DNA from 3 places in the Streptomyces sp. NPDC037203 genome. Region 2 is predicted to be linked to each of the others. Evidence: predicted binding sites of a transcription regulator. Region 2 holds the regulator's gene; each other region holds the start of a gene.
What was found. The regulator HrcA, encoded in region 2, represses chaperone genes, less so after heat shock. The targets are predictions, from matches to a motif close to TTNGCACTCNGNNNNNCNGAGTGCNAA.

Region 1: a site for HrcA is predicted at 3,219-3,245, ahead of groES (co-chaperone GroES). Genes of this name have one in related genera too.
Region 3: a site for HrcA is predicted at 7,315-7,341, ahead of groL (chaperonin GroEL). Genes of this name have one in related genera too.

What each region holds. Positions count from the first base shown of each region.
Region 1 is NZ_JBVJUC010000005.1:244,784-254,833, forward strand. It holds gene ACZ7EC_RS17180 (LCP family protein) at 1-130, shown strand, start outside; gene ACZ7EC_RS17185 (THUMP-like domain-containing protein) at 138-1,319, opposite strand; gene ACZ7EC_RS17190 (polysaccharide deacetylase family protein) at 1,411-2,328, shown strand; gene ACZ7EC_RS17195 (hypothetical protein) at 2,497-3,084, shown strand; gene groES (co-chaperone GroES) at 3,392-3,700, shown strand; gene groL (chaperonin GroEL) at 3,825-5,456, shown strand; gene ACZ7EC_RS17210 (SDR family NAD(P)-dependent oxidoreductase) at 5,673-6,446, opposite strand; gene ACZ7EC_RS17215 (MOSC domain-containing protein) at 6,510-7,178, opposite strand; gene ACZ7EC_RS17220 (LysR family transcriptional regulator) at 7,259-8,161, shown strand; gene ACZ7EC_RS17225 (WhiB family transcriptional regulator) at 8,395-8,724, opposite strand; gene ACZ7EC_RS17230 (response regulator transcription factor) at 9,105-9,716, shown strand.
Region 2 is NZ_JBVJUC010000002.1:466,745-476,794, forward strand. It holds gene hemW (radical SAM family heme chaperone HemW) at 1-651, shown strand, start outside; gene ACZ7EC_RS06555 (Uma2 family endonuclease) at 752-1,330, shown strand; gene ACZ7EC_RS06560 (DUF3097 domain-containing protein) at 1,308-2,177, opposite strand; gene ACZ7EC_RS06565 (MBL fold metallo-hydrolase) at 2,246-2,968, opposite strand; gene hrcA (heat-inducible transcriptional repressor HrcA) at 3,142-4,158, shown strand; gene dnaJ (molecular chaperone DnaJ) at 4,159-5,295, shown strand; gene ACZ7EC_RS06580 (nitronate monooxygenase) at 5,474-6,589, shown strand; gene ACZ7EC_RS06585 (16S rRNA (uracil(1498)-N(3))-methyltransferase) at 6,586-7,332, shown strand; gene ACZ7EC_RS06590 (VOC family protein) at 7,353-7,745, shown strand; gene ACZ7EC_RS06595 (hypothetical protein) at 7,851-8,426, shown strand; gene ACZ7EC_RS06600 (S41 family peptidase) at 8,471-10,050, shown strand, end outside.
Region 3 is NZ_JBVJUC010000006.1:125,129-135,178, forward strand. It holds gene ACZ7EC_RS18875 (extracellular solute-binding protein) at 1-1,047, shown strand, start outside; gene ACZ7EC_RS18880 (DUF3263 domain-containing protein) at 1,064-1,303, shown strand; gene otsB (trehalose-phosphatase) at 1,392-2,225, shown strand; gene ACZ7EC_RS18890 (alpha,alpha-trehalose-phosphate synthase (UDP-forming)) at 2,213-3,640, opposite strand; gene ACZ7EC_RS18895 (glucosyl-3-phosphoglycerate synthase) at 3,724-4,668, opposite strand; SAM riboswitch class I at 4,831-4,976, shown strand; gene thrC (threonine synthase) at 4,995-6,278, shown strand; gene ACZ7EC_RS18905 (MoaD/ThiS family protein) at 6,275-6,553, shown strand; gene ACZ7EC_RS18910 (cold-shock protein) at 6,999-7,202, shown strand; gene groL (chaperonin GroEL) at 7,504-9,126, shown strand; gene ACZ7EC_RS18920 (NADH:flavin oxidoreductase) at 9,330-10,050, shown strand, end outside.

The sequences.
Region 1 (10,050 bases), on a different contig from region 2:
GAGCCTGAAGGGGCTGGGCGCGGACCGGGTGAAGACCGTGATGATGCCGGTGGTCACGGCGCCCTCGGACCCCAACCGGGTGATCGCGAAGGAGCCGGACGCCGGGAACCTGTGGGCGAGCCTGCGCTGACCGCCGGTCAGGGGCCCTCGGGCGGCCGGGCGGGACCGCCGACCAGCATCGTCGGCGCGCCCGCGACCCGAGTGAGGAACACCGTCGCCGCGTTCGGCCCCTGCGGTTTCACCTTGCGCCGCAGCTCCTCCGGCTCGACCGCCGAGCCGCGCTTCTTCACGGTCAGCGTCCCGACCTCGCGTTCACGCAGCAGCGCCTTCAACTTCTTGAGATTGAAGGGGAGTTGGTCGGTGATCTCGTAGGGGGTGGCGTACGGGGTCGGGTGCAGCTCGTCGGCGGTGACGTACGCGATGGTCGCGTCGATCAGTCCGCCGCCGACCTCCTCGGCCACCTCGGCGACCAGATGCGCGCGGATCACGGCACCGTCCGGCTCGTACACGTACCGCCCCACCGGGCGCGTTCCGGGGTCCGGCAGGCCCCGCCCCAGCAGGGTGCGCGGGCCGGGCAGCAGGGTGGCGCGGACCGCGCCCGGCGCCCCGGTCCCGAACCAGAGCACCGCTTCCTTCACATCGCCGCCGTCCGAGATCCACTCCGCCTCGGCCTCCGGCGGCACCGCCTCGTGCGGGATGCCGGGCGCGATCTTCAGCGCCGCGTGCGGCGCCCGGCGCGCGGCGTCCACGGCCCACGACAGCGGAGGCGAGTACGCCTCCGGGTCGAAGATCCTGCCCCTCCCGCCCCTTCGCGCCGGGTCCACGAACACGGCGTCGTACCCGGCGGTGTCCACCTCCGTGACATCCGCCTCCCGCACCTCCATCAGGCCGGTGAGCCCCAGCGCCTCGGCGTTCGCCCGCGCCACGGCCGCCGTCAGCGGGTCCCGGTCCACGGCGAGCACCCGGATCCCGGCCCGCGCCAGCGCGATGGCGTCCCCGCCGATCCCGCAGCACAGGTCCGCCACCGAGGTCACCCCGAGATCGGTCAGCCGCCGCGCCCGGTACGCCGCCACGCTCGCCCGCGTCGACTGCTCGACCCCGTTCGGCGTGAAGAACATCCGCTCCGCGTCCGCCGCCGCGAACTTGGCCGCCGCGCGCTGCCGCAGCCGGGCCTGGCCGAGCGCGGCCGACACCAGTTCGGCGGGGTGGTCGCGGCGCAGCCTGGTGGCGACGGCGAGTTCGTCGGCCGGGGCGGTGCCGCGGACCTCTTCGAGGAGGGCCCGGCCTTCGGGGGTGAGGAGAGGAGCGAGGTCGTTCACCGGGTCATTGTGGGCCAGTCGGTGGATGGTGCGCGGCACGGCGGCGGTGTCGGCGGGGGATCGGGGGCGGGGGCTGCGAAGATCCAGCACCATGCGACTAGTAGTACAAAATGACAAAAGTCGGGCGCGGGCCGCTCTCGGCTGTGCCGCCGCCGTCCTCGCCTCGACCGCACTCGTCACCGGCTGCTCCGGCGCCGGCTCCGACCCGCACGCCGCCCGCCCGGCCGCCGGCCAGGGCGCGACCGGCCACGCCGCCCCGGACCCCCGCGCCGTCCGGGCCGCCGAACACGCCCGCATGGTGGCGGCGGCGAAGCGCTGGGGCCTGGACGAGGTCCCGCTCACGCCCCCGGCGCCGCCCAAGGTGAAGCCCCGCATCACCGCGCGCCCCGGCTTCGAGGTGGACCACCAGGTCGACTGGGCCCTGCCGCCGGTCTTCACCACGGTCCCGACCAGGAACAAGGTCGTCTTCCTCACCATCGACGACGGCTCGGAGAAGGACCCCCGGTTCCTCCAGATGATGCGGGACCTGAAGATCCCGTACACCGCCTTTCTCAGCAACTACCTGGTCAAGGACGACTACGGCTACTTCCGCAAGGCCCAGTCCTACGGCAACACCCTGAACAACCACACCCTCACCCACCCCTACCTGCCGGGGCTGTCCTACGAGGAGCAGAAGCACGAGATCTGCGACATGCAGGACATCATGCAGAAGCAGTTCGGCAGACGCCCGACCGTCCTGCGCCCGCCCTACGGCAACTACAACCAGGACACCCTGGTCGCCGCCAAGTCCTGCGGCATCAAGTACGCCCCGATCTGGAACGAGGAGGTGTACGTCGACCACTGGGAGTTCCGCGAGGACGACCAGCAGCTGCGCCGCGGCGACATCGTCCTCACCCACTTCCGGGGCCGCAGCGACTGGGACGGCACGATGGTCGACGACATGCGCCGCTTCCTGAACAAGGTGACGCGCGAGGGCTACGCGGTGGCCCGGCTGGAGGACTACCTGTGAGCGGACCTCGGGCGCCGCGAGGCATCCGGTGAGGTGCCGGTAAGCCATGCGGCCGGAAGGGTGGTGAGGCGGGTGGCCGGTCTGGTGCGGGCGGGACGCGGGGCGCGAAGGGTGCCCGTGAGGCGCGGGGCCGAAGGGGCGCCGGCCCCGCGGAGACCGGTCCCGCTGGTGGCCGGGGTGCTCGCCGCGGCCCTGGTCCTCGCCGGGTGCGCCCAGCCCGTCGTGCCCATCGAACGCCTCGGCAGGAAGGCGGCGGAGGGAGTACGCCCGCACGGACGCCCCCTCGCGGCGCCCCCCTCCGGCCGCGCCCTGCCCCCGGTCGTGGACCACGTCCGCACCCGCGACCGGGTCGTCTTCCTCACCTACGACGCCGACGACCGCGGCCCCCGCTCCACCTCCGCCCCGCGCGAACCGCGCCTTCCGGTGAGCCGGTTCACCCTGGTGCGCAAAACCTTGGCGGGAGCGCCGTACGCCACCCAGCGCGCCGAGCTCTGCGCCCTCCGCGCCCGGCTCCTGCGCCCGCCGCGGGGCGCGTACGACCGTACGACCCTGCGCGCGGCCGCCGACTGCGGCACCACCGCCGTCGTCCTGTGGCGCGCCACCCTCACTCCGGCGGGCCTCACCTACCCGCGGGGCCCGCACCACCTCCGCCGGGGCGACATCGTCCGGCTGACCCCCGGCGCCCCCACGGCCCGCCTCTTGGCCGCCATCCGCAGCGGGAACCTGGCGCCGGCCCGCCTCGAGGACTACCTGTAGCCACCGCGGGCCGTCCGGCGTTCGAGGGCGAGGCCGCAGGCCGACGGGGGGCCGGGGCGCGCGGCACCCGGCAGCGGAACCACCGGCGCCGGCCGCCGCCGCACCCCCGATTTCGGCCGACGCGCCGCACGGGATTGGCACTCCGCTTGACCGAGTGCTAATCCCCGCCATAGTCTCGGCTCTGGCACTCCCCACTGGAGAGTGCCAACAACGCGACGGGCAGGTCCGGCACCCGCGACGACGGATCGACCTGGTCGCCACCTCAGACAGTTAACCCCGTGAGATCTCCGAAGGGGGAGGTCGGATCGTGACGACCGCCAGCTCCAAGGTTGCCATCAAGCCGCTCGAGGACCGCATCGTGGTCCAGCCGCTCGACGCCGAGCAGACCACGGCCTCTGGCCTGGTCATCCCGGACACCGCGAAGGAGAAGCCCCAGGAGGGCGCCGTCCTCGCCGTCGGTCCGGGTCGCTTCGAGAACGGCGAGCGCCTGCCGCTCGACGTCAAGGTCGGCGACGTCGTCCTGTACAGCAAGTACGGCGGCACCGAGGTGAAGTACAACGGCGACGAGTACCTCGTCCTCTCGGCTCGCGACGTGCTCGCGATCATCGAGAAGTAATTCACCCGAGCGAACCTTTGCTCTGAACTGCGCCCCTGGCCCCCGCAACCGATAACGAAGCCGGGCGCCCAGGGGCGCAGTTCGTCTTTTTTCACCCACAGATTTCGAGAGGGCTCCCGCTGTCATGGCGAAGATCCTGAAGTTCGACGAGGACGCCCGTCGCGCCCTCGAGCGCGGCGTCAACAAGCTGGCCGACACGGTGAAGGTGACGATCGGCCCCAAGGGTCGCAACGTCGTCATCGACAAGAAGTTCGGCGCCCCCACCATCACCAACGACGGCGTCACCATCGCCCGCGAGGTCGAGATCGAGGACCCGTACGAGAACCTCGGCGCGCAGCTGGTGAAGGAGGTGGCGACCAAGACCAACGACATCGCGGGTGACGGCACCACCACCGCCACCGTGCTCGCCCAGGCGCTGGTGCGCGAGGGCCTGAAGAACGTCGCCGCCGGTGCCTCCCCGGCCGCCCTGAAGAAGGGCATCGACGCCGCCGTCAAGGCCGTCTCCGACGACCTGCTCGCCACGGCCCGCCCGATCGACGAGAAGTCCGACATCGCCGCCGTCGCCGCGCTGTCCGCCCAGGACCAGCAGGTCGGCGAGCTGATCGCCGAGGCCATGGACAAGGTCGGCAAGGACGGTGTCATCACCGTCGAGGAGTCCAACACCTTCGGTCTGGAGCTGGACTTCACCGAGGGCATGGCCTTCGACAAGGGCTACCTGTCGCCGTACTTCGTGACCGACCAGGAGCGTATGGAGGCCGTCCTCGACGACCCGTACATCCTGATCAACCAGGGCAAGATCTCCGCCATCGCGGACCTGCTGCCGCTGCTGGAGAAGGTCATCCAGGCCGGCTCCTCCAAGCCGCTGCTGATCATCGCCGAGGACGTCGAGGGCGAAGCCCTGTCGACCCTGGTCGTCAACAAGATCCGCGGCACCTTCAACGCCGTCGCGGTGAAGGCCCCCGGCTTCGGCGACCGCCGCAAGGCGATGCTCCAGGACATGGCCGTCCTCACCGGCGCCACCGTCATCTCCGAGGAGGTCGGTCTCAAGATCGACCAGGTCGGTCTCGAGGTGCTGGGCTCCGCCCGCCGCGTCACCGTCACCAAGGACGACACCACGATCGTCGAGGGTGCCGGCAAGGCCGAGGACCTGAACGGCCGCGTCGCGCAGATCAAGGCCGAGATCGAGAACACCGACTCCGACTGGGACCGCGAGAAGCTCCAGGAGCGCCTCGCGAAGCTGGCCGGCGGCGTGTGCGTGATCAAGGTCGGCGCCGCCACCGAGGTGGAGCTGAAGGAGAAGAAGCACCGTCTGGAGGACGCCATCTCCGCGACCCGCGCCGCGGTCGAGGAGGGCATCGTCTCCGGTGGCGGCTCCGCCCTGGTGCACGCCTCCAAGGTCCTCGAGGGCAACCTCGACAAGACCGGCGACGAGGCCACCGGTGTCGCCGTGGTCCGCAACGCGGTCGTCGAGCCGCTGCGCTGGATCGGCGAGAACGCCGGCCAGGAGGGCTACGTCATCGTCTCCAAGGTCAAGGACCTGGACAAGGGTCAGGGCTACAACGCCGCCACCGGCGAGTACGGCGACCTGATCAAGGCCGGCGTCATCGACCCGGTCAAGGTGACCCGCTCCGCCCTGGAGAACGCCGCCTCCATCGCCTCCCTGCTGCTCACGACCGAGACCCTGGTCGTTGAGAAGAAGGAAGAGGAGCCGGAGGCCGCCGCGGGCCACGGCCACAGCCACGGCCACGCCCACTGAGCCCCACCGCTCCGCCCGAAGGCCCGGCAGCCCCTTGGGGGCGCCGGGCCTTCGGCGTGCCCCGCTCCGGCGCTCCGCTGCCTTCCGGACGGGGACGTCTTCGACGGTGCGGCCCGGTCGCCGCCCCCCGGCCCGTGCGATCCAGTGGTCCACGATCCGGTTCGTCTCGCCCCGTCCCCCACCGGGTCACCGACGGCACCCGCGCGCGGCCCGCGCCTACTGCGGCCCGTACTTGCGGCCGGTGCGGGAGGTGACGCCGCCGAGGAGGCCGCGGGGGGTGATCTTGACCAGGCCCATCAGGGCCTTGTAGCGGGGGTCCGGGATGGAGAGGGACTTGCCGCGGGCCAGGTCGGTGAGGGCCGCCGCGACCAGTTTGTCGGCGTCCAGCCACATCCAGCCGGGGATGTTGTCCGTGCCCATCCCGGCCCGCTGGTGGAACTCGGTGCGCACGAAGCCGGGGCACAGCGCCATCAGGCGCACACCGGTGCCGGCCAGGTCCCGCGCCACGCCCTGGGTGAACTGCACGACCCACGCCTTGGACGCGCCATAGGTGCCGCGGGGCACGAAGGCCGCCACCGAGGCGACGTTGACCACCCCGCCCCGGCCCCGCTCGCGCATCGCCGCGGCCGCCGCCGAGGTCAGCCGCAGCACCGCCTCGCAGTGCACCTTGAGCATCGTCAGCTCGTCGGCCATGGAGACGTCCAGATAGCGGCCCTTGTTGCCGAAACCGGCGTTGTTGACCAACAGGTCGACCGGGTTCCTGCGGTCGCCGAGCCGGTCGGCGACGGTCTCGATGCCCTGGTCCGCGGAGAGGTCGGCGGCCAGCACCTCCGCCTCGATGCCGTGCCGGTCGTGCAGCTCGGTCGCCTGTTCGCGCAGCCGCTTGGCGTCCCGCGCCACCAGGACGAGGTCATGCCCGTCAGCCGCCAGCCGACGTGCGAAGGCGGCGCCGATGCCCGCGGTCGATCCCGTAATCAGAGCCGTTGTCATGGCCCAAGGGTAGTGATCGCGGGCGCGCCGGGCAGGAGCTGTCCGCCATGCGGTGACGGGGCCTCAGCGGGTCTGCGCGGCGACGTAGGAGCGGGCCGCGGCCAGCGCCTCCGGGTGCAGGTCCGCGCCCGCGGCGAGCAGTCGCGGCAGCAGTTCCCGCTCGGTGGTGGTCGCGCGGAACTCCAGCGCCGCGGTCACCCCGTGGCCGGGCCGGTGCAGGACCTCGACGTCGTCGCCCGCGCGGATCTCGCCGGGTTCGATCACCCGGAGGTAGGCACCCGTGGCGCCCTTCCGGGTGAACCTGCGGACCCAGCCCGGTTCGCCCAGATGGCCCTGGAAGGTGCGGCACGGGATACGGCCCGAGGTCACCTGGAGCACCACCGCCGGACCGATCCGCCAGCGCTCGCCGATCAGCGCCCCCGAGACGTCGAGCCCGGCGGTCGTGATGTTCTCCCCGAAGCAGCCGTTGGCCAGGGTGCGGCCCAGCTCGCGCTCCCAGTCGTCCAGGTCCTCGCGCGCGAACGCGTACACCGCCTGGTCGTCGCCGCCGTGGTGGCGCAGGTCGCACACCGCGTCCCCGGCGAGCCCGCTCCCCGCGGTCCCCTTCGGACCCGGCGCGGACACCCGTACGGGCCCCTCGACCGGCTTCTTGTCGATGCCCGTCAGGCCCTCCGGCTGGCTGGTGTACGGCACCGGGCGTGCCTGCCCCACATTGACGGAGAGAAGCTTCATGCCCGCACCGTACGGGATCGTTACTCAAAGCGTCGAGCCAGTTTCGGGCGCCGTCCCCAAGAGGGCCTTATGCTTAAGGGGTGATCGAGGCCCGTCATCTCCGTGTCCTGCGCGCCGTCGCCGCCACCGGCTCCTTCTCGGCGGCCGGGCGCGAACTGGGCTGCACCCAGCCCGCCGTCAGCCAGCAGATGAAGGCCCTGGAGACCTCGGTCGGCACCCCGCTGCTGATCAGGGCGGGCCGCGAGATGCGGCTGACCCAGGCCGGCGAGGCCCTGGTCCGGCACGCCTCCGGCATCCTCGCCGGGCTCACCGCCGCGGAGGAGGAGGTCGCCGCCATCGCGGGCCTGCGGGCCGGCCGGGTCCGGCTGGTCTCCTTCCCGAGCGGCAGCTCCACCCTGGTCCCCAGCGCCCTGGCCGCCCTGCGCGCCGCCCACCCCGGCACCCGCGTCTCCCTGGAGGAGGCCGAGCCCCCGCGCTCCGTCGAACTCCTGCGCGAGGGCGACTGCGATCTCGCCCTGGCCTTCCGCTACGAGGGCGCTGCGGTCACCGAGGACTGGGACGACCTGGTCGTACGCCCCCTGCTGACGGACCGCCTGGTGGCCCTGGTGCCCGAGCGGCACCGGCTCGCGCGCGCGGAGACCGTCGCCATCGGGGAACTGGCCGGGGAACCCTGGATCGCGGGCTGCCCGCGCTGCCGCGGCCAGCTGGTCGAGGTATGCCAGGGCGCCGGGTTCGCGCCGCGCATCGACTTCGCCACCGACGACTATCCGGCCGTCGCGGGGCTGGTGGGCGCGGGTCTGGGCGTGGCCGTGCTGCCGCAGCTCGCGGTGGAGTCGGTACGGCCGCGGGGGGTGCGCACGGTCCGGCTGGAGCCGGCGGTGCGGCGGGAGATCGTCGCGCTCACCCTGCCCGACCTGGCACAGGTGCCCGCGGTGGCGGCGACGCTGGAACAGCTGGCCCGAGCGGCCGGACGCGCGGTGTGACACCGCGCCGCGGAGAAGCCGACACCGCTGGAGAGACCCACGCTGAAGAGGCCCACTGAGCAGGCCCGCTGAGGAAGCTCTGTGGCGAACCCTGGGCGGCGCCGTGGCGTGAAGCCGCGCAGAGTCGCGGGCGCGCGCGGGGCGTGCCCGAAGGGGAGTGTCCGCGCACCCGGCCGGCCGCGCGGGTGCTACCGGGGGTGCGGCGCCCCTGAGTGCGATGAAGAAACGTTCCTTCAGTGACTCTCGGCGGTGTCGCCGCCGGAGGCCGACGCCGTCACCAGACGGTTGCGCGCCCGCCCCATCAGCTCCTCGCGCTCGTCCTCGGTCAGTCCGCCCCAGACGCCGTACGGCTCGCGGACGGCGAGCGCGTGTGCCGCGCACTCCGCGCGGACCGGGCACCTCATGCAGACCTCCTTGGCCGAGTTCTCGCGAGCGCTCCGTGCCGCCCCGCGCTCGCCCTCCGGGTGGAAGAAAAGCGAGCTGTCCACCCCGCGGCAGGCAGCCAGCAGCTGCCAGTCCCACAGGTCCGCGTTCGGTCCTGGAAGGCGGGAGAAATCTGCCATTACGTGACCCCTTGTAGCCGTTCTGGGCGGATACGGTGCCAACGACCGTACATCTCCGGTCTAAGGAGATGTAAATATGACTCATTGCGAATCTAGCCCCGAACACCTCGAAACGGGAAGAAAAGCATCTGAATGGGGCATGGGTTGTGATGAAAAGTTGAGAGTCCGTTGGGCATGTCTGCACCGTGTCGGTGCCCTCACGTAGAGTGCCGATGACGGTGTGCAGCCCCGTAACTCTTTCGAGTGACCGTCGTTGAGAGTGCGGAGGCGGTTGAAAACACAAGAGCTCGGGCAGGCGTCCGAGACGGTCGACCGCACAGGTGAGATTCCGTACCAGCCTGGAGGCTCAAGGTGACGCGCATCAGCTGCGGAGGGCGGTCATGACATCCGTCCTCGTCTGCGACGACTCCCCGCTTGCCCGAGAAGCGCTCCGCCGCGCGGTCGCGACCGTGCCCGGTGTCGAGCGTGTGACGACGGCGGCCAACGGCGAGGAAGTCCTCCGCCGCTGGGGCGCCGACCGCTCCGACCTCATCCTGATGGATGTCCGCATGCCCGGCCTGGGCGGCGTCGAGACGGTGCGCCGATTGCTGTCCGCCGATCCCGGCGCGCGCATCATCATGCTCACCGTCGCCGAGGACCTGGACGGCGTGGCCCTCGCGGTCGCCGCCGGTGCCCGTGGCTATCTGCACAAGGACGCCTCGCGCGCCGAACTGCGGGCCACGGTGACGCAGGCCCTCGCCGACCCGACCTGGCGGCTGGCCCCGCGCCGGCTGCGCTCGGCCGAGATGGGCGCCGCGCCCACGCTCACCGCGCGTGAGATCCAGGTCCTGGAGGGCATGAGCCACGGCCGCTCGAACGCCGAGATCGGCCGAGAGCTGTTCCTCTCCGAGGACACCGTCAAGACCCACGCCCGGCGCCTGTTCAAGAAGCTCGGCGCCTCGGACCGTGCCCACGCGGTGGCCCTCGGCTTCCGCTGGGGCCTGGTGAGGTAGGACCCGGCGGGCCCCGCGCGCCCACCGCGCGGGGCCGGGCAGGTCCCGCGGAGCGGCCCGTGCGCGGGCGGCTCCAGGAGCGGCCCCTTCGGAGCGGTCCTCCGGGACCGCCGTGAAGGCGCCCCGGTGCCCGGCCATCCCGCCCGCTTGGCGAGCGGATCCGCGGCAAACCCCGAACCCCGGCCCATCGCGCCATCCCGGTCGATGCGGCGACCTCCGTCCGGCGCGCCCCGCTCCCGGCGGCGCCGTCCGCGCCGTACCCCTGGCGGCTTCCGGCACTCCGGTGTACGTGTTCCTGTACCCCGGTGCGCGTGGCGGTGGTTTCCCGGCAGGC
Region 2 (10,050 bases):
GACCTGATCTACGGCACTCCCGGCGAGAGCGACGACGACTGGCGGGCCTCCCTCGACGCGGCGATCGGCGCGGGCCCCGACCACATCAGCGCGTACGCCCTGATCGTGGAGGAGGGCACGCAGCTCGCCCGCCGGATCCGCCGGGGCGAGGTCCCGATGACCGACGACGACGTGCACGCCGACCGTTATCTGATCGCCGAGGAGACGCTCTCCGCCGCCGGCTTCGACTGGTACGAGGTCTCCAACTGGGCCACCTCCGAGGCGGGCCGCTGCCTGCACAACGAGCTGTACTGGCGGGGCGCGGACTGGTGGGGCGCGGGCCCCGGCGCGCACTCCCACGTGGGCGGCGTGCGCTGGTGGAACGTGAAGCACCCCGGCGCCTACGCTGCCGCGCTGGCCGGTGGCCGCTCGCCGGGCGCGGGCCGCGAGGTGCTGTCCGCGGAGGACCGCCGGGTCGAGCGCATCCTCCTGGAACTCCGGCTCCGCGAGGGCGTCCCGCTCTCCCTGCTGAAGGAGACCGGCCTCGCCGCCTCCCGCCGCGCCCTCGCGGACGGCCTCCTCCAGCCCGCCCCCTACCGCGAGGGCCGCGCCGTCCTCACCCTGCGGGGCCGGCTGCTAGCGGACGCGGTGGTACGGGACCTGGTGGACTGATCACCCCGGCGAGTGAACCGGTGCGGAACGCCGGTTCGGTCCTTAACCTGATTCGTAGGCTGCCGCCAAAAGGACGCGGCGGATGTGGAGGGCCACGGAGATGACCGCTGTGGACGAGCGCAGGATGACCGAGTTCTTCTCGGCGTTCGAGCCCCCGGAGGGCGTGAAAGCCGAGCTTCTCCGGGGGGAAATCGTCATGATGTCCAGCCCTGATCTGGTGCACAACCGGATCGTCGCTGACGTGCAGGACCAGATTCCGAGGGAGCGTTGGGAGCGTCTGCAGACCACCGACGTCGACATCGTCACCGAGGCGAGTGAGCCGGTACCGGATCTTGTGATCCTGGAGCGGGGAGTGGGCCCGGCCTCCGGGCGTCTCCTGCCGTCTCACCTCGTCACCGTGGTGGTCGAAGTCGTCTCCAAGGCGAGTGTCGATCGGGACTACGGCGTCAAGCGCTCGATCTACGCGGCAGGCAAGGTGCCTGCGTACCTGATCATCGACCCCGTCGTCGCTCACTGCGTTCTGCTCACCGAGCCCACTGGTGCCGGGGAGGACGCCGACTACCAGCTGCAGCGAGTCACCAAGTTCGGCGACCCGGTGCCGCTGGAACTGCTCGGCGTCGAGCTGGCGACAGGCGATTTCGAGGTTCTCCCCAACGTCAGGCCCCACCGCTACCCGTGACGAAGTCGATCAGCTCCTCCACCCGGCCGAGCAGTTCCGGCTCCAGGTCCTTGTAGGAGTTCACCCGCTTCAGGATCGCCTGCCACACCGCGCCGGTGTTGTCCGAGGGCCAGCCCAGGGCGCGGCACACGCCCGTCTTCCAATCCTGGCCGTGCGGCACCCGAGGCCATCCCGCGATCCCCAGCGACGCCGGTTTCACCGCTTCCCAGATGTCGATGTACGGATGGCCCACCACCAGCGCGTGTTCGCTGGTCACCGACCGTGCGATGCGGAATTCCTTCGTGCCCGGCACCAGGTGGTCCACGAGGACACCGAGGCGGGCGTCCGGGCCGGGGGCGAATTCGGCGACGATCGCCGGGAGGTCGTCCACACCCTCCAGGTACTCCACGACCACGCCCTCGATGCGCAGATCGTCGCCCCAGACCTTCTCCACCAGCTCGGCGTCGTGCCGGCCCTCGACGTAGATGCGCCCGGCGCGGGCCACACGGGCACGGGCGCCGGGGACGGCGACGGAGCCCGAGGCGGTGCGGGCGGGGCGCGCCGGGCCGGCGGAGGGCCGTACGAGCGTCACCACCCGGCCCTCCAGCAGGAAGCCGCGCGGCTCCAGCGGGAACACCCGGTGCTTGCCGAAGCGGTCCTCCAGCGTCACCGTGCCCGCCTCGCAGCGGATCACCGCCCCGCAGAACCCGGTTCCGGGCTCCTCCACGACCAGCCCCGGCTCGGCGGGCACCTCCGGCACCGGCTGGGACTTCTTCCAGGGCGGGGTCAGGTCGGCGGAGTACCGGCGGGAGCGCGGGCCCGAAGGGCCCCCGTTGGAGGGGCGGTGGTGGGAGACGGGTGGGCACATTCGGATGACGATAGGAGAAGCCGCGGGCGCGCGCTCACGACACGCCGGTAAGTCGGTGTGCGTGCGGCTCAGTTCACGCCGAACCGGGCGGCCAGCGCGTCCCGTTGGCGCCGTACGAACGCCGCGTCGACCACCGCGCCGTGACCGGGCACGTACAGCGCGTCCTCGCCGCCCAGCGCCAGCAGCCGGTCCAGCGCGTCCGGCCAGCGCGACGGCACGGCGTCCGGACCAGCCTGGGGCTCCCCGGACTCCTCCACCAGGTCCCCGCAGAACACCACCTCCTGCTCTCCCGGCACCAGGACCACCAGGTCATGGGCGGTATGGCCGGGGCCCACATTGGCCAGCAGCGCCTGGCGGCCGCCGCCCAGCTCCAGGGTCCGCTCCCCGGAGACCAGGTGCCGCGGCGGCACCAGCGCCAGCGCCGCCTCCTCGGCCTCGTCCGCCGGCAGCCCGTGGCGGACCGCGTCGTGCCGCAGCTCGTCCCGCCCGCGGCGGAACACCCCGTCCGCGCCCACCGCCGCGTACACCTCGGCCCCCGCGAACGCCGGGGCCCCGAAGACATGGTCGAAATGGACGTGGGTCAGCGCGAGATGGGTCACACGTCCGCCGGCCAGTACCTCGGCCGCGGACCGCAGCCGAGCCCCCTCCGCCAGGCTCGACCCGGCGTCCACCATCAGCGCCGTGTCCGCGCCCAGGACCAGCCCCGCCGTGCAGTCCCAGCCCGGCAGCCGGCACCGCCCCACCCCGGCGGTCAGCCGCTCCCAGCCACCCTCTTCCCAAGTCACCGTCATACCGCGACGCTAGCCGCAGGAGCGGTGGCACGGGCACCGACCTTGCCCGGTGCGTACCCCACGGCCGTACACTGGGCCGGGGAACGCTGGCACTCGCATGCGAAGAGTGCCAAGACGGACACAAGAGGGACAGCCTCGCAAGTGAGGGGACGACGTGCTGGAGGTGCGCGCGAATGCTGAGTGAACGCAGGCTTCAGGTGCTGCGCGCCATCGTCCAGGACTATGTCGGCACCGAGGAGCCGGTCGGCTCCAAGGCCCTGACCGAGCGGCACAACCTCGGCGTGTCCCCGGCGACCGTGCGCAACGACATGTCGGCCCTGGAGGACGAGGGGTACATCGCGCAGCCGCACACCAGCGCGGGGCGCATCCCCACCGACAAGGGCTACCGGCTGTTCGTCGACAAGCTCGCGGGCGTCAAGCCGATGACCGCGCCCGAGCGCCGCGCGATCCAGAACTTCCTCGACGGCGCCGTCGATCTCGACGACGTGGTGGCGCGTACGGTGCGGCTGCTCGCGCAGCTGACCCGGCAGGTCGCCGTCGTGCAGTACCCGTCCCTGACCCGGTCCACCGTGCGGCACGTGGAGCTGCTGGCGCTCGCCCCGGCGCGCGTGATGCTGGTGCTGATCACGGACACCGGCCGGGTCGAGCAGCGGATGGTCGACTGCCCGGCGCCGTTCGGCGAGGCGTCCCTCGCGGACCTGCGCGCGCGGCTCAACAGCCGGGTCGCCGGCCGCCGGTTCGCGGACGTGCCGAAGCTGGTCGAGGACCTGCCGGACGCCTTCGAACACGAGGATCGCGGTACGGTCTCCACGGTGCTCTCCACCCTTCTGGAGACACTGGTCGAGGAGAACGAGGAGCGGCTGATGATCGGCGGCACCGCCAATCTCACCCGCTTCGGACATGATTTCCCCCTCACGATCCGGCCCGTCCTGGAGGCCCTGGAGGAGCAGGTCGTGCTCCTCAAGCTCCTCGGCGAGGCGAAGGATCCGGGCATGACCGTGCGCATCGGGCACGAGATCGCCCACGAAGGACTCAACTCAACCTCCGTGGTGTCGGTGGGCTACGGTTCGGGCGGCGAGGCGGTTGCCAAGCTCGGCGTGGTCGGACCGACCCGCATGGACTATCCGGGAACGATGGGAGCGGTACGCGCAGTGGCACGGTACGTCGGACAGATCCTGGCGGAGTCGTAAGTGGCCACGGACTACTACGCCGTTCTCGGCGTGCGCCGCGACGCGTCGCAGGATGAGATCAAGAAGGCGTTCCGTCGGCTCGCGCGCGAGCTGCACCCGGACGTCAACCCCGATCCGAAGACCCAGGAGCGGTTCAAGGAGATCAACGCCGCTTACGAGGTGCTGTCGGACCCGCAGAAGAAGCAGGTCTACGACCTCGGCGGCGACCCCCTCTCGCAGTCCGGCGGCGCCGGCGCGGGCGGCTTCGGGGCCGGTGGCTTCGGCAACTTCTCCGACATCATGGACGCGTTCTTCGGCACGGCGTCGCAGCGCGGACCGCGCTCGCGCACCCGGCGCGGCCAGGACGCGATGATCCGGATCGAGGTCGAGCTGGACGAGGCGGCCTTCGGGACGACCAAGGACATCCAGGTCGACACCGCGGTCGTCTGCAACACCTGCAACGGCGAGGGCGCGGCTCCGGGCACGTCGGCGCAGACCTGCGACATGTGCCGTGGTCGCGGCGAGGTCTCGCAGGTCACCCGGTCCTTCCTGGGCCAGGTCATGACCTCGCGGCCGTGCCCCCAGTGCCAGGGCTTCGGGACCGTGGTGCCCACGCCGTGCCCGGAGTGCGCCGGCGACGGACGGGTCCGCTCGCGGCGCACGCTGACCGTGAAGATCCCGGCCGGTGTGGACAACGGCACCCGGATCCAGCTCGCCGGCGAGGGCGAGGTCGGCCCCGGCGGCGGTCCGGCCGGCGACCTGTACGTCGAGATCCACGAGCTGCCGCACCCGCGCTTCCAGCGCCGCGGCGACGATCTGCACTGCACGGTGACGATCCCGATGACCGCGGCGGCGCTCGGCACCAAGGTGCCGCTGGAGACGCTGGACGGCATGGAGGAGATCGACATCCGGCCCGGCACCCAGTCCGGGCAGTCGATCCCGCTGCACAACCGGGGCGTCACGCATCTGCGGGGCGGCGGCCGGGGCGACCTGATCGTGCACGTCGAGGTGCAGACGCCGACGAAGCTCGACCCCGAGCAGGAGCGGCTGCTGCGCGAGCTGGCCAAGCTGCGCGGCGAGGAGCGCCCGCAGGGGCAGTTCCAGCCGGGTCAGCAGGGGCTGTTCTCGCGGCTGAAGGACGCGTTCAACGGACGCTGAGCGTCCGGCCGCGCAGGTGCCGCGGCGCCCTCCGACCGGGGGCTGCCACGGCACCCGGCCCGGCCTCCGGCCGGGGCTGCCACGGCGCCCGTCACGGCCTCTGACCGGGCACGGAGTGGAATATGCCGATCCTGGTGCCCGATTCGGACTTGTTCGGTGGACGTGACACCATGCGGGCATGTCCTCCGCACTGACCGATCTCCTCCGGCACCCGATCGTGCAGGCCCCCATGGCGGGCGGCGTCTCGGTGCCGGAGCTCGCCGCCGCCGTCTCCGGGGCCGGCGGGCTCGGGTTCCTGGCCGCCGGATACAAGACGGCCGACGGCATGTACCAGGAGATCAAGCGGCTGCGGAGCCTCACCGACCGGCCCTTCGGCGTCAACGTCTTCATGCCGCAGTCCGAATACCCCGGTGCGAGCACCGGCTCCACCGGAGCGGCCGAGGCCGCGCCCCTTTCCGGCGCGGTCGAGGTCTACGCCCATCAGCTCGCGGGCGAGGCCGCCTGGTACGAGACCGAGCTGGGGGACCCGGACCACGGCCGTGACGACGGCTACGACGCCAAGCTCGCGGTGCTCCTGGACGACCCGGTGCCGGTGGTCTCCTTCCACTTCGGGGTGCCGGACCGCCAGGCGCTGGAGCGGCTGCGGCGGGCCGGAACCCTCACGCTGGTCACCGCCACCACCGCCGAGGAGGCCGTCGCGGTGGAGCGGGCCGGGGCGGACGCGGTGATCGCGCAGGGCGTGGAGGCCGGCGGCCACCAGGGCACGCACCGGGACGTCCCGGAGAACGACGGCACCGGCCTCGGCCTGCTCTCCCTGATCACACAGATCCGCGAGGCCGTGCACATCCCCGTCGTCGCGGCCGGCGGCATCATGCGCGGCGCCCAGATCGCGGCCGTCCTCGCGGCCGGCGCGAGCGCGGCCCAGCTGGGCACCGCCTTCCTCGCCACCCCCGAGTCCGGCGCGCCCGCCGTGCACAAGGAGGCGCTGACCAACCCCCTGTTCGTCCGCACCGAGCTGACCCGCGCGTTCACCGGCCGTCCCGCGCGCGGACTGGTCAACCGCTTCCTGCGCGAGCACGGCCCGTACGCGCCCGCCGCCTACCCGGAGGTCAACCACCTCACCTCGCCGCTGCGCAAGGCCGCCGCGAAGGCCGGGGACGCGCAGGGCATGGCGCTGTGGGCGGGCCAGGGCCACCGGCTGGCCAGGGAACTGCCCGCCGGACCGCTGGTGGAGCTGCTCGCCTCCGAACTCGCCGAGGCCGGGACGGCGTTCGCCGCGGGGGGTGCCCGGTGACCGCGCCCGTCTTCGTCGTGCCGGACTTCACCGCGGACGGCGACCGCTACGTCCTGGACGGACCCGAGGGCCGGCACGCCGTCTCGGTCAAGCGTCTCGAAGCCGGTGAGGAGGTGGTCCTCACCGACGGCGCCGGGCGCTACGCGGTGTGCGAGGTGCTCGGCAGCGAGGGCAAGGACCGCCTCGTCGTACGGATGCCCGAGGTGTCCGAGGAGCCCGCGCCGCGGCCCCGGATCACGGTCGTACAGGCTCTGCCCAAGGGCGACCGGGGGGAGTTGGCCGTCGAGACGATGACCGAGGTCGGGGTCGACGCGATCGTGCCGTGGCAGGCCGCGCGCTGCATCACGCAGTGGCGGGGCGAGCGCGGTCTCAAGGCGCTCGGCAAGTGGCGGGCCACCGCGCGCGAGGCCGGCAAGCAGTCCCGCCGGGTCCGCTTCCCGGAGGTCGCCGAGGCGGCGACCACCAAGCAGGTGGCGGCACTTCTGGCCGCGGCCGACTTCGCCGGCGTGCTGCACTCCGACTTCGAGCACACCAGCGAGCCGCTGGCCACCGCCGAACTCCCCGCCGAGGGCGAGATCGTGCTCGTCGTCGGGCCCGAAGGAGGCGTCTCCCGCGACGAGTTGGCGCTGTTCGAGGAGGCGGGCGCGCGGGCGTACGTCCTCGGGCCCAGCGTGTTGCGCACCTCCACCGCCGGCACCGCGGCCGCCGCCCTCCTCCTGGGGCGCACCGGCCGCTGGTCCTGAACCTCGACCGGAGGGACACCATGGAACTCGCCCAAGTACGGCTCCTCGTCACCGACTTCGCCGCCTGCTACCGCTTCTACGCCGATGTCCTCGGCCTGAAGCCGCAGTCCGGCGCCAGCGAGGGTCCCTACGAGAAGTTCAGCCCCCACACCGGGTCCGCCGGCATCGCCCTCCAGGACCGCGCCATGATGGCCGAGCTGCTGCCCGAACTCGCCGGTGCCGCCGACGGCCACCGCTCCCTGGTCGTCCTGCGCGTCGACGACCTCGACGCCTACTGCGCCGAGATCACCGCCCGCGGCGCCACCCTCCTCCAGCCCCCCACCCCCCTGACCGACCGCATGCGCGTCGCCCACCTGAAGGACCCCGAGGGCAATCTGGTGGAACTCCAGGAGTGGCTGCTGCTGCGGGGCTGAACCCCCCCGGCGGGTACGCCGTTTCGCAGGAACCGGCACGCCGAACGGGTGAGTGCGGGGGCGGGCGCTTCCGTCCGTCCCCCTCGCGCTGGCACTCTGCCGTGCATGGGGGCATTCATGTGGATCCGGCCGCGCGTGGCCGTTCTCGCCGGGATCGTCGGTGTGGCCGGGGCCGGTGCCGTGGGCTGCCAGTCGGACGTGCTCGGGGCGGCCGGGGTCGCGTACACCACCGGGACGACGGCGACCGCGCGGCTGGAACAGGCGGACGTCCACGTCGGCTGGCTCACCTGCAGCGGCGACTCGCGCCCGGCCGCCGGGGCGACCGCCGCGCCGGGGCGCGGCGCGGGGGTCTCCGTCGACTGCCGGGGCGAGACCGGCGACCGGGAGCGGATCACCGTGAACGGCGAGGTCACCCGTGCCGTGGACGGAGCCTGCGTCCGGGGCGATCTGCGGGCCAGGGTCGAGGGGAGGCAGGTGTTCCACGTCAGCGGGCTCGGCGACTGCGCGTCCGCGCCGTCACCGGCGTACCGGCCGCCCACCTTCACCTACCGGCCGCCCACCTTCACCTACCGTCCGCCCAGCTACCCGCCCGTCGGCGCGCGACCCGCCGTCACGGTCACCGTGACCCGCACCCTCTGGTGCCAGAGCGACCCCGCCTGCCTGCCCGTGGCGGGGAAGTGATCGGAACGGGCCCGCGGACGGCGGTCGCTGCGTAAGGTGACGGGGTGACTCAGGGCGCTTCGACAGGAACCTCCGGCTACCTCCGATTCCCGCACCTGCACGGCGACTTGGTGGCCTTCACCGCCGAGGACGACGTGTGGCTCGCCCCCCTCGACGGGGGCCGCGCCTGGCGGGCCAGTGCCGACAACGTCGCGGTGAACCACCCCCGCGTCTCGCCCGACGGCACCACCCTCGCCTGGACCTCCACCCGCGACGGCGCCCCCGAGGTGCACATCGCGCCCGTCGCCGGCGGCCCCGCCAAACGCCTCACGTACTGGGGCAGTTGGCAGACGCGGGTGTGCGGCTGGACCCCCGAGGGCCAGGTCCTCGCGCTCAGCACCGCCGGCCAGCCCAGCCGGCGCCGCACCTGGGCCCGCGCCGTCCCCCTCGACGGCGGACCCGCCACCACCCTGCCGTACGGCCCCGTCGGCGATGTCGCCCACGGCCCGCACACCGTGCTGCTGTCCGTCCCGATGGGCCGCGAGGCCGCCTGGTGGAAGCGCTACCGCGGCGGCACCGCCGGCAAGCTGTGGATCGACCGGGACACGGACGGCGGAGACGGGGAGTTCACCCGGCTGCACGAGGAACTCGACGGCAACATCGAGTACCCCTTCTGGGTCGGCGACCGCCTGGCCTTCCTCTCCGACCACGAGGGCACCGGCGCCCTCTACTCCTCCCGAGCCGACGCCTCCGACCTGCGCCGGCACACCCCCCTCGACACCTTCTACGCCCGGCACGCCGCCACCGACGGCACCCGTGTCGTCTACTCCAGCGCCGGCCGGCTCTGGCTCCTGGACGACCTCGACGGCGCCGCCCCGCGCGCACTGGACATCCGCCTCGGCGGCCCCCGCGTCGATCTCCAGCCCTTCCAGGTGGACGCCTCCCGCTGGTTCGGCTCGGCCGCCCCCGACCACACCGCCCGCGGCAGCGCCGTCGGCCTGCGCGGCACCGTCCACTGGGTGACCCACCGCGCCGGCCCGGTACGCGCCCTCGCGGCCGAACCCGGCGTCCGCGCCCGGCTGCCCCGCACCTTCCGCGCCGACGGCGAGGAGTGGGTGGTCTGGGTCACCGACGCCGAGGGCGAGGACGCCCTGGAGTTCGCCCCCGCCACCGGCGCCGCCCTCGGCGCCACCCCCCGCCGGCTCGCCGCCGGACGCCTCGGCCGGGTCCTGGAACTCGCCATGGCCCCCGACGGCAGCCGCGCCGCCGTCGCCGCCCACGACGGCCGGCTCCTGCTGGTCGAACGGGAGACCGGCGAGGTCCGCGAGGTCGACCACAGCGCGGACGGCGACGTCCGCGACCTCACCTTCTCGCCCGACTCCGCCTGGCTGGCCTGGACCCACCCCGGCCCCCGCCCGCTCAGCCAGCTGCGCCTCGCCCACACCACCGACCTGAGCGTCAGCGAGGCCACCCCGCTGCGCTTCCAGGACCACGCGCCCGCCTTCACCCTCGACGGCAAGCACCTCGCCTTCCTCTCCAACCGCTCCTTCGACCCGGTCTACGACGAACACGCCTTCGACCTGGCCTTCGTGGGCGGCACCCGCCCCTACCTGATCACCCTCGCCGCGACCACCCCCTCCCCGTT
Region 3 (10,050 bases), on a different contig from region 2:
AAGGAGATGGTCGACGCGGGCCACGCGCCGGACATGGCGCAGATCGGCGCCTACGCCGACTACGCGGCCGCCGGGAAGCTCTACGCCGCCTCCGACCTGCTCTCCATCCGCACCCAGGCGGACTTCCTCTCCCAGCTGGCCGACGCCGGGCAGTGGAGCCACACGCAGTACGGCATACCCTTCGCCGCGTCCACGCGCGTGCTGTTCTACAACAAGACCCTCTTCACGAGCGCCGGGATCACCCCGCCGACCAGCTGGGACGAGCTGGCCGCGGACGCCAAGGCGCTCAAGGCGAAGGGCGTGAAGTACCCCTTCGCGCTGCCGCTCGGGCCCGAGGAGGCGCAGGCCGAGACGATGCAGTGGCTGCTCAGCGGCGGCGACGGCGGCACCGGGGGCACGGGCTACACCGACGACATCGGCACCTACACCATCGACTCCGAGCAGAACGTGCGGACCTTCGCCTGGCTCAAGGACGACCTGGTCGCCAAGGGGCTGACCGGGCCGGTGCCGCCGGGGAAGCTGAACCGGGCGCAGGCGTTCGCGGCGTTCGCCGACGGGCAGGTCGGCATGGTCGACGGGCACCCCACGCTGATCCAGCAGGCCGAGGCGAAGGGCGTGCACTTCGGCATGGTGCCGACGCCGAGCCGGACCGGGCGGGCGCGGGCGTCGATGGGGGTGACCGACTGGATGATGGCGTTCAAGCAGAACGGCCACGCCGACCAGATCGGCGACTTCCTGAACTACGTCTACAGCGAGAAGAACGTCCTCGACTTCTCCCGCAACTACGGGCTCCTGCCGGTCACCACCTCCGCCTCCAACGCCATGAGCGAGTCGGACGCGGCCCCCGACAAGGCGCTGCACCCCTTCCTCGACCAGCTCCCCACGAGCGAGCTGTACCCGGTGGGCAAGACGTCCTGGGCGTCGGTGAGCGCGGCCGTGAAGCAGAACATCGGCCAGGCCGTCGCGCCCGGCGGCGACCCCGCGGCCGTCCTCACCCGCCTCCAGGCCACGGCCACGGCGGCGGACAGCGCGGCCAGCGCCGGCTGAGCGCTACGGTTTCCCCATGGAACCGGGCGACACGGAACTGGGCGACCGCGAGAAGGCCATCCTCGCGCTGGAAGGCCGGGGCTTCTCCGGCCCCGGCGCGAAGGAACGCGCCATCCGCGAGGACCTGCACCTCTCCCCGGTCCGCTACTACCAGCTCCTCAACGCCCTCCTCGACGACGAGCGCGCCCTCGCCCACGACCCCCTCACGGTGAACCGCCTGCGCCGGGTCCGCGAGACACGGCGTGCGGAGCGCTGAGTCCCCGACGGGGGCCGGGGCGGAGCCCCCGGGGCACGTGTCCGGGCGTCCAGGCGTGACAACCGGCTCCACTGGATAGTGTCGGTACATGGACCCTCTGCCGACCCCCGCCACCCCGGCCGGCCGGGACGGACTCGCCGCGCTGCTCGCGAACCCCGCCACCGCGGTGATCGGCCTGGACTTCGACGGCACCCTCGCCCCGATCGTCGCCGACCCCGAACAGGCCCGCGCCCACCCCGCCGCCGTCGCCGCCCTGGCCGCCCTCGCCCCCAAGGTCGCCCACATCGCCGTGATCACCGGCCGCCCCGCCGGCGTCGCGGTCCGCTACGGCGGCTTCGCGGGCGTCCCCGGCCTCGACCACCTCACCGTCCTCGGCCACTACGGCGCCGAACGCTGGGACGCCGCCACCGGCACCGTCACCGCCCCCGCCCCGCACCCCGGCGTCGCCGCCGTCCGCGCCGAGCTGCCCGGCCTGCTGGACCGGGTCGGCGCCTGGCGGGGCACCTGGATCGAGGAGAAGGGCCGTGCCGTCGCCGTGCACACGCGCCGCGCGCAGGACCCGCAGGCCGCGTACGAGGCCCTGCGCGCCCCGCTCGCCGACCTCGCCACCCGGCACGGCCTGATCGTCGAGCCCGGCCGCATGGTCCTCGAACTGCGCCCGCCCGGCATGGACAAGGGCGTCGCCCTCGGCGAGTACCTCCGCGAGACCGGCGCCGGCTCCGTCCTCTACGCCGGCGACGACCTCGGCGACCTCCCCGCCTACGCCGCCGTCGACAAGCTCCGCGCCGAGGGCACACCGGGGCTGCTCGTGTGCAGCGGCAGCACGGAGGTCGCCGAACTGGCCGAGCGGGCCGACCTGGTGGTCGACGGTCCCGAGGGCGTCGTGCGGCTCCTCACCGCGCTGGCGGCTCAGCTGGACTGATCGTCCAGGGCGTGCAGCTGGTCCAGGAACCACCGGGCCGGCGGCAGCGCCGTGCCCGCCGCGGCCAGCCGCTTCGTGCGCTCGGCTCGCTCCGCCGCCGGCATGGTCAGCGCCGTGTGCAGGGTCTCGGCCGTACCCGTGACGTCGTACGGGTTGACCGTGAGCGCGTCCTCGCCCATTTCCTCGTGCGCCCCCGCCTCCCGCGAGAGCACCAGCACGCAGCCCTCGTCGGAGACGACCGGCACCTCCTTGGCGACCAGGTTCATGCCGTCCCGGATCGGGTTGACCAGCGCCACGTCGGCGAGCCGGTACGCGGCCAGGGAGCGCGCGAAGTCGTCCTTCACATGCAGCACCACCGGGGTCCAACCGGGCGTCCCGTACACGGAGTTGATCTCCTCCGCGACCCGCTGCACCTCGGCCGTGTAGTCCCGGTAGACGGCGAGGTCCTGCCGGGAGGGGTACGCGAACGCGACGTGCACGACCTTCTCCCGCCACTCGGGGTGGTCGTCCAGCAGCTGCCGGTACGCCAGCAGCCCGCGCACGATGTTCTTGGACAGCTCGGTGCGGTCCACCCGGACGATCGTCCGCCGGCCCTCCCCGATCTCCGCGCGCAGCGCCGCCATCCGCTCGTCCACGTCCGGCCGGTGGGAGCGCTCGCGCAGGAAGTCGGCGTCCGCGCCCAGGCCGTGCACCCCGATCCGGGTGCCCGCGGGGATGCCGGGCCCCAGTACCGCGTGGCAGCACCCGGTGAACGCGTCCGCCCAGCGCCGGGTGAGGAACGCCGCCCGGTCCGCGCCGAGGATCCCGGTCAGCAGCTCCGCCGCGATGTCGTCGGGCAGCAGCCGGAAGTACTCCGCCGGAGCCCAGGGCGTGTGCGAGAAGTGGCCGATGCGCAGATCGGGCCGCAGCCTGCGGAGCATCCGCGGGGCGAGCGCCAGGTGGTAGTCCTGGATCAGCACCGCCGCGCCCTCGCCCGCCTCCTCGGCCAGCGCCTCGGCGAACGCCTGGTTGTACGCCTGGTACGCCGCCCACTGCCGCCGGAAGTCCGCGCCGAAGACGGGCTCCAGCGGTGTCTGGTACAGCATGTGGTGCACGAACCAGAGCACCGAGTTGGCGATCCCGTTGTACGCGTCGGCGAAGACGTCCGGGTCGATGCCGAGCATCCGCACCCGCTGCCCGCCGGTGTCACCCTCCGGCAGCAGACCGCCCCCGGCGCGGCGCACCGCCTCGCGGTCGCCGTCGCCCAGCGCGGCGCACACCCAGACCGCGTCGGTCTCCGGACCGATCGCCGACAGGCCCGAGACCAGCCCGCCGCCGCCCCGCTTGGCGCGCAGCGAGCCGTCCTCGCCCGCCTCGTACGAAACCGGGCCGCGATTGGACGCGACCAGCACCTCAGCACCGTGCGTGGAAGCCATGGTCCACAACCTAGCCCGACCCGGGAACACTCAAACCCGCGGACCCCGCCCGAACCAGGTCGTATACGGCCGCCCGCGCGCCGTCACGCCACCCGGCGCCGGGCGTACTCCGCGATCTCCGTCATCGGCGGCCGCTCCTCGGTGTCCACCGCGTACGTGCGCGGCTCGAAACCGGAGACACCCCGCTCGAACTGGGTGAGCGCGGGGCGCACGAGGTGGCCGCGGGCCAGCCGCAGCTGGGCCGTGCGGTAGATGGCCGCCGCCATCCGGCCGAGCGCCTGCCCGTCCTGGTGCCGGTGCTTGCGCACCCCTACGTCCACCTGGGCCAGCGCGTCGAGCCCCACCAGGTGCAGGGCGTCCACCAGCATGCCCAGCTCGACCCCGTAGCCGACCGGGAACGGCAGCCGTTCGAGCAGGGAGCGCCGGGCCGCGTACTCCCCGCCCAGCGGCTGCACGAAGCCCGCGAGCTGCGGCCAGTGCATGTTCAGCAGCGGGCGCGCCATCAGCTCGGTGACCCGGCCGCCCTGTCCCGACGTACCGGCGAGCGGACGGTCGTACATCGCCTTGACCAGCTGGACGTCCGGCTCGGTGAGCAGCGGGCCGACGATGCCGAGGACGAAGTCGGAGGAGAACTCCCGCAGGTCCGCGTCGACGAAGCAGATGATGTCCCCGGTGGCGACGAGCAGCGAGCGCCACAGCACCTCGCCCTTGCCCGGCACGGCCGGCATCCGGGGCAGGATCGCGTCCCGGTGCACCACCCGCGCGCCCGCCGCGGCGGCGACCTCGGAGGTGCGGTCGGCGGAGCCCGAGTCGATCACGAGGACCTCGTCGACGAGCGGCACCCGCTCCATCAGATCGCGCCGGATCACCGCGACGATCTCGCCGACCGTCTCCTCCTCGTCGAGGGCGGGCAGCACCACGCTGATGGTCTGGCCGGTGCGCTGCTTCGCCGCGAGGACCTGGTGCGGGGGACGGTCGCGCACGGACCAGGAGCGGTTGCCCATCCAGCGCTCGACTTCTTCCAGCACGGTCCCCGGCTCCTCACGCTCGCCTCGCGGTCTCGTCTCGCGGTACGGACGACTATCTCAACTCTCCAGGCCTTCGGTTACAGTCTTGAGCAACGCCGATGACCATCGCATGTCGGGGGTCGCGCGCGGACATGCCGCAGCAGTGCGGACACAATCGAATACCGCTCATCCAGAGGGGCAGAGGGACACGGCCCGATGAAGCCCCGGCAACCCTCCAGCCGGTTCTCGTTCCCATAGCAGCGAGGCTCCCGGCTAGGGAAGGTGCCAAATCCGTCTCACGGCGAAGTGCGTCGTGAGGAAGATGAGGAGAAAGGGCCTCGCCTCCCATGGCTGTGCAGACAGTTGCCACCTCCGGTACCTCCACCGTCGACCTCGGTCCCGCCGCCGCCCTCAGCTGCCGCGAATGCGGCCACCGCGTCCCGCTCGGCCCGGTCTTCGCCTGCGAGGAATGCTTCGGCCCGCTGGAGATCGCCTACGACTTCTCCGGGTACGACACCGAGGAACTCCGCAAGCGGATCGAGGACGGCCCCACCAGCATCTGGCGCTACGCCCCGCTGCTGCCGGTCCCGGCCGACGTGGCCGGCAAGCCGAACATCAACCCCGGCTGGACCAAGCTGGTCAAGGCCGACAACCTGGCCCGCGAACTCGGCGTCACCGGCGGTCTGTACGTCAAGGACGACTCCGGCAACCCGACCCACTCCTTCAAGGACCGGGTGGTCGCCCAGGCCCTGGAGGCCGCCCGCGCCTTCGGCTTCACCACCCTGTCCTGCTCCTCCACCGGCAACCTCGCGGGCGCCGTCGGCGCCGCCGCCGCCCGCGCGGGCCTGCGCTCCTGCGTGTTCATCCCGCACGACCTGGAGCAGGGCAAAGTCGTCATGGCCGCGGTCTACGGCGGTGAACTCGTCGGCATCGAGGGCAACTACGACGACGTGAACCGCTTCTGCTCCGAGCTGATCGGCGACCCGGCCGGCGAGGGCTGGGGCTTCGTCAACGTGAATCTGCGGCCGTACTACGCCGAGGGCTCCAAGACCCTGGCGTACGAGATCTGCGAGCAGCTCGGCTGGCGGCTGCCCGACCAGATCGTGGTCCCGATCGCCTCCGGCTCCCAGCTCACCAAGATCGACAAGGGGCTGCGGGAGCTGATCGAGCTCGGGCTGGTCGAGGACCGGCCGTACAAGATCTTCGGCGCCCAGGCGGAGGGCTGCTCGCCGGTGTCCACGGCCTTCAAGGCGGGCCACGACGTGGTCCGGCCCCAGAAGCCGGACACCATCGCCAAGTCCCTCGCGATCGGCAACCCGGCCGACGGCCCCTATGTCCTGGACATCGCCCGGCGCACCGGCGGCGCGGTGGAGGACGTGACGGACGAGCAGATCGTGGCGTCGATCAAGCTGCTGGCCCGCACCGAGGGCATCTTCGCCGAGACGGCGGGCGGCGTGACCGTCGGCGTCACGAAGAAGTTGATCGAGAGCGGGGTGCTCGACCCGGCGAAGACCACCGTCGTCCTCAACACCGGCGACGGTCTGAAGACCCTCGACGCGGTGGCCGGCACCGGCCTGACCGCCACCATCCGCCCGACCCTGGACTCCTTCCGAGAGGCTGGCCTCGCATGAGCGTGACCGTTCGCATCCCCACCATCCTGCGCACCTACACCGGCGGGCGGTCCGAGGTGGCCGCCGAGGGCGCGACCCTCGCCGAGGTCATCGAGGACCTGGAGAAGAACCACACCGGCATCGCCGCCCGCGTCCTGGACGACCAGGGCAGGCTGCGCCGGTTCGTGAACGTGTACGTCAACGACGACGACGTGCGTTTCGAGCAGGGCCTGCAGACCTCCACCCCGGACGGCGCGGGCGTCTCCATCATCCCGGCGGTGGCCGGCGGCTGCTGACCCGACGGACCGGACGTTACCTTCGGTAATGACGGTCACCCAAGGTGCATCGGATTGCCCTCTCCGTGAGAGAAGCGGAGGGGGCAATTCTGCGTGATTGAGCGCGGTACAGTTGGGGAAGGCGCCCTGAGTTGATCGAGGGTTAGCCCTCGATTCTCCTCCGCGGGCCCGATAAGAAGCAGCCAAAATGCACGGGCTTTCCGCGGCTTTTGTGTCTTTTACGGGGCCCGACTTGCCCTGAATTCTGATGAATTCTCCCTACATTCCGGATCGTTCTCGTCCAGATTTCTCGTCCAATTGACCTGTTGCAGAGGGCAGTTGGACAGATACATTCAGCCGCGGTCGACGCGTTCCGGCGCACGCCCCCGACGCATTGGGGGGCGAGGTCTGACCCGGATCCGCGAAGTGCGGATCTGCGCAAGGGCCAGTAATAGGGGAGTTAGGCATGGCTCAGGGCACCGTCAAGTGGTTCAACGCGGAGAAGGGGTACGGCTTCATCGCGGTCGACGGTGGTGCGGACGTCTTCGTCCATTACAGCGCCATTCAGATGGACGGCTACCGCACCCTGGAGGAGGGCCAGCGAGTCGAGTTCGAGATCTCGCAGGGCCAGAAGGGTCCGCAGGCCGACATGGTTCGCGTCGCCGTCTGAACGTTTCTCCACCGAAGGGCCCGCACCTCGCACAGGGTGCGGGCCCTTCGGCGTGCCCGGCTCCGGGCGGTGTTCGCCCCCGGCTGACCCACCCGCCGTCGCGCCCGAGGCGCTTGCACTCGGGCATGCCGAGTGCTAATCATTGGCGTTAGCACTCTGAAGGTGAGAGTGACAACGAAGGACCGGGTCGGTGAGGTCCGCGGGCCACGTGGGGCAAGGAACCACAGGCCGGCGAGCCGTCCGTCGCGGGCGCGGGCGCGGTCCGAAGGAATCACCCCCAGTCCTGGAGGGACCACTTCACATGGCCAAGATCATCGCGTTCGACGAGGAGGCGCGGCGCGGCCTCGAGCGCGGCATGAACCAGCTCGCGGACGCCGTCAAGGTGACGCTCGGCCCCAAGGGTCGCAACGTCGTCCTCGAGAAGAAGTGGGGCGCCCCCACGATCACCAACGATGGTGTCTCCATCGCCAAGGAGATCGAGCTCGAGGACCCGTACGAGAAGATCGGCGCCGAGCTGGTCAAGGAAGTCGCCAAGAAGACGGACGACGTCGCCGGTGACGGTACGACCACCGCGACCGTGCTCGCCCAGGCCCTGGTCAAGGAAGGCCTGCGCAACGTCGCCGCCGGTGCCAACCCGATGGCTCTGAAGCGCGGTATCGAGAAGGCCGTCGAGGCCGTCTCCGCCGCCCTGCTCGAGCAGGCGAAGGACGTCGAGACCAAGGAGCAGATCGCCTCCACCGCGTCCATCTCCGCCGCCGACACCCAGATCGGCGAGCTGATCGCCGAGGCGATGGACAAGGTCGGCAAGGAAGGCGTCATCACCGTCGAGGAGAGCAACACCTTCGGTCTGGAGCTCGAGCTCACCGAGGGCATGCGCTTCGACAAGGGCTACATCTCCGCCTACTTCGCCACCGACATGGAGCGCATGGAGGCGTCGCTCGAGGACCCGTACATCCTCATCGCGAACTCCAAGATCAGCTCCGTCAAGGACCTGCTCCCGCTCCTGGAGAAGGTCATGCAGTCGGGCAAGCCGCTGCTGATCATCGCCGAGGACGTCGAGGGCGAGGCCCTGTCGACCCTGGTCGTCAACAAGATCCGCGGCACCTTCAAGTCCGTCGCCGTCAAGGCTCCGGGCTTCGGCGACCGTCGCAAGGCCATGCTCGGCGACATCGCCATCCTCACGGGCGGCGAGGTCATCTCCGAGGAGGTCGGCCTCAAGCTGGAGAACGCGACCCTGGACCTCCTGGGCCGCGCCCGCAAGGTCGTCATCACCAAGGACGAGACCACCATCGTCGACGGTGCCGGCTCCTCGGAGCAGGTCAACGGCCGGGTGAACCAGATCCGCGCCGAGATCGAGAACAGCGACTCGGACTACGACCGCGAGAAGCTCCAGGAGCGCCTGGCCAAGCTCGCGGGCGGCGTCGCGGTCATCAAGGCCGGTGCCGCCACCGAGGTGGAGCTCAAGGAGCGCAAGCACCGCATCGAGGACGCCGTGCGCAACGCCAAGGCGGCCGTCGAGGAGGGCATCGTCGCCGGTGGTGGCGTGGCCCTGCTCCAGGCCTCCCAGGTCTTCGAGAAGCTGGAGCTGGAGGGTGACGAGGCGACCGGTGCCAACGCCGTGCGCATCGCCCTTGAGGCCCCGCTGAAGCAGATCGCCGTCAACGCCGGCCTGGAGGGCGGTGTCGTGGTGGAGAAGGTGCGCAACCTGACTCCGGGCCACGGCCTGAACGCCGCCACCGGCGAGTACGTCGACCTGGTCGGCGAAGGCATCATCGACCCGGCGAAGGTGACCCGTTCCGCGCTGCAGAACGCCGCCTCCATCGCCGCGCTGTTCCTCACCACCGAGGCCGTCATCGCCGACAAGCCGGAGAAGGCCGCCGCGGCCGCTCCGGGCGGCATGCCGGGCGGTGACATGGACTTCTGATCGACCTCCGGTTGATCAACGTCCTTACCGAGGGCGGCACTTCCTGTCAGGGACGGGGGGTGCCGCCCTCGGGCGTGTCCGGGGTCACATACGACGGTTTCCGGGGGCGGGAATGCCGGCCGGCGCCGAACGGGTTACTTAAGTGTCTGCAACAATGCGCATTCACATACCGCCCGGTTAGCAGCCTTCCGAGGAGCCCTCACGTGACCGTCGACACGCAGCCCGCCTCCCGCGCGGCCCAGGTACTCTCCCGCCCCATCACCCTGGGCGGCCTCACCGTCCCCAACCGGATCGTGATGGCCCCGATGACCCGGATGTTCTCGCCGGGCGGCATCCCCGGCGAGGACGTGCGCTCGTACTACTCCCGGCGCGCCGCCGCGGGCGTCGGCCTGATCGTCACCGAGGGCACCTACGTCGGCCACGAGTCGGCCGGCCAGAGCGACCGGGTGCCGCGGTTCCACGGCGAGGAGCAGCTGGCGGGCTGGGCGAAGGTCGCCGAGGACGTGCACGCGGCGGGCGGCACCATCGTCCCGCAGCTGTGGCACATCGGCATGGTCCGCAAGGACGGCGACGCCCCCTTCCCGGCCGCCCCCGCGATGGGCCCCTCCGGTCTGGTCACCGCGGGCGCCGAGCCCACCGGCAAGGCCATGACCCAGCAGGACCTGGACGACGTCATCGCCGCGTTCGCCCAGGCCGCCGCGGACGCCGAGCGCATCGGCTTCGACGGCGTGGAACTGCACGGCGCCCACGGCTACCTCCTCGACCAGTTCCTGTGGGAGGGCACCAACCGCCGCACCGACGCGTACGGCGGCGACCCGGTGGCCCGCACCAAGTTCGCCGCGGAGATCGTCGCCGCGGTCCGCGAGCGGGTCTCGGCCGGCTTCCCGATCCTCTTCCGCTACTCGCAGTGGAAGCAGCAGGACT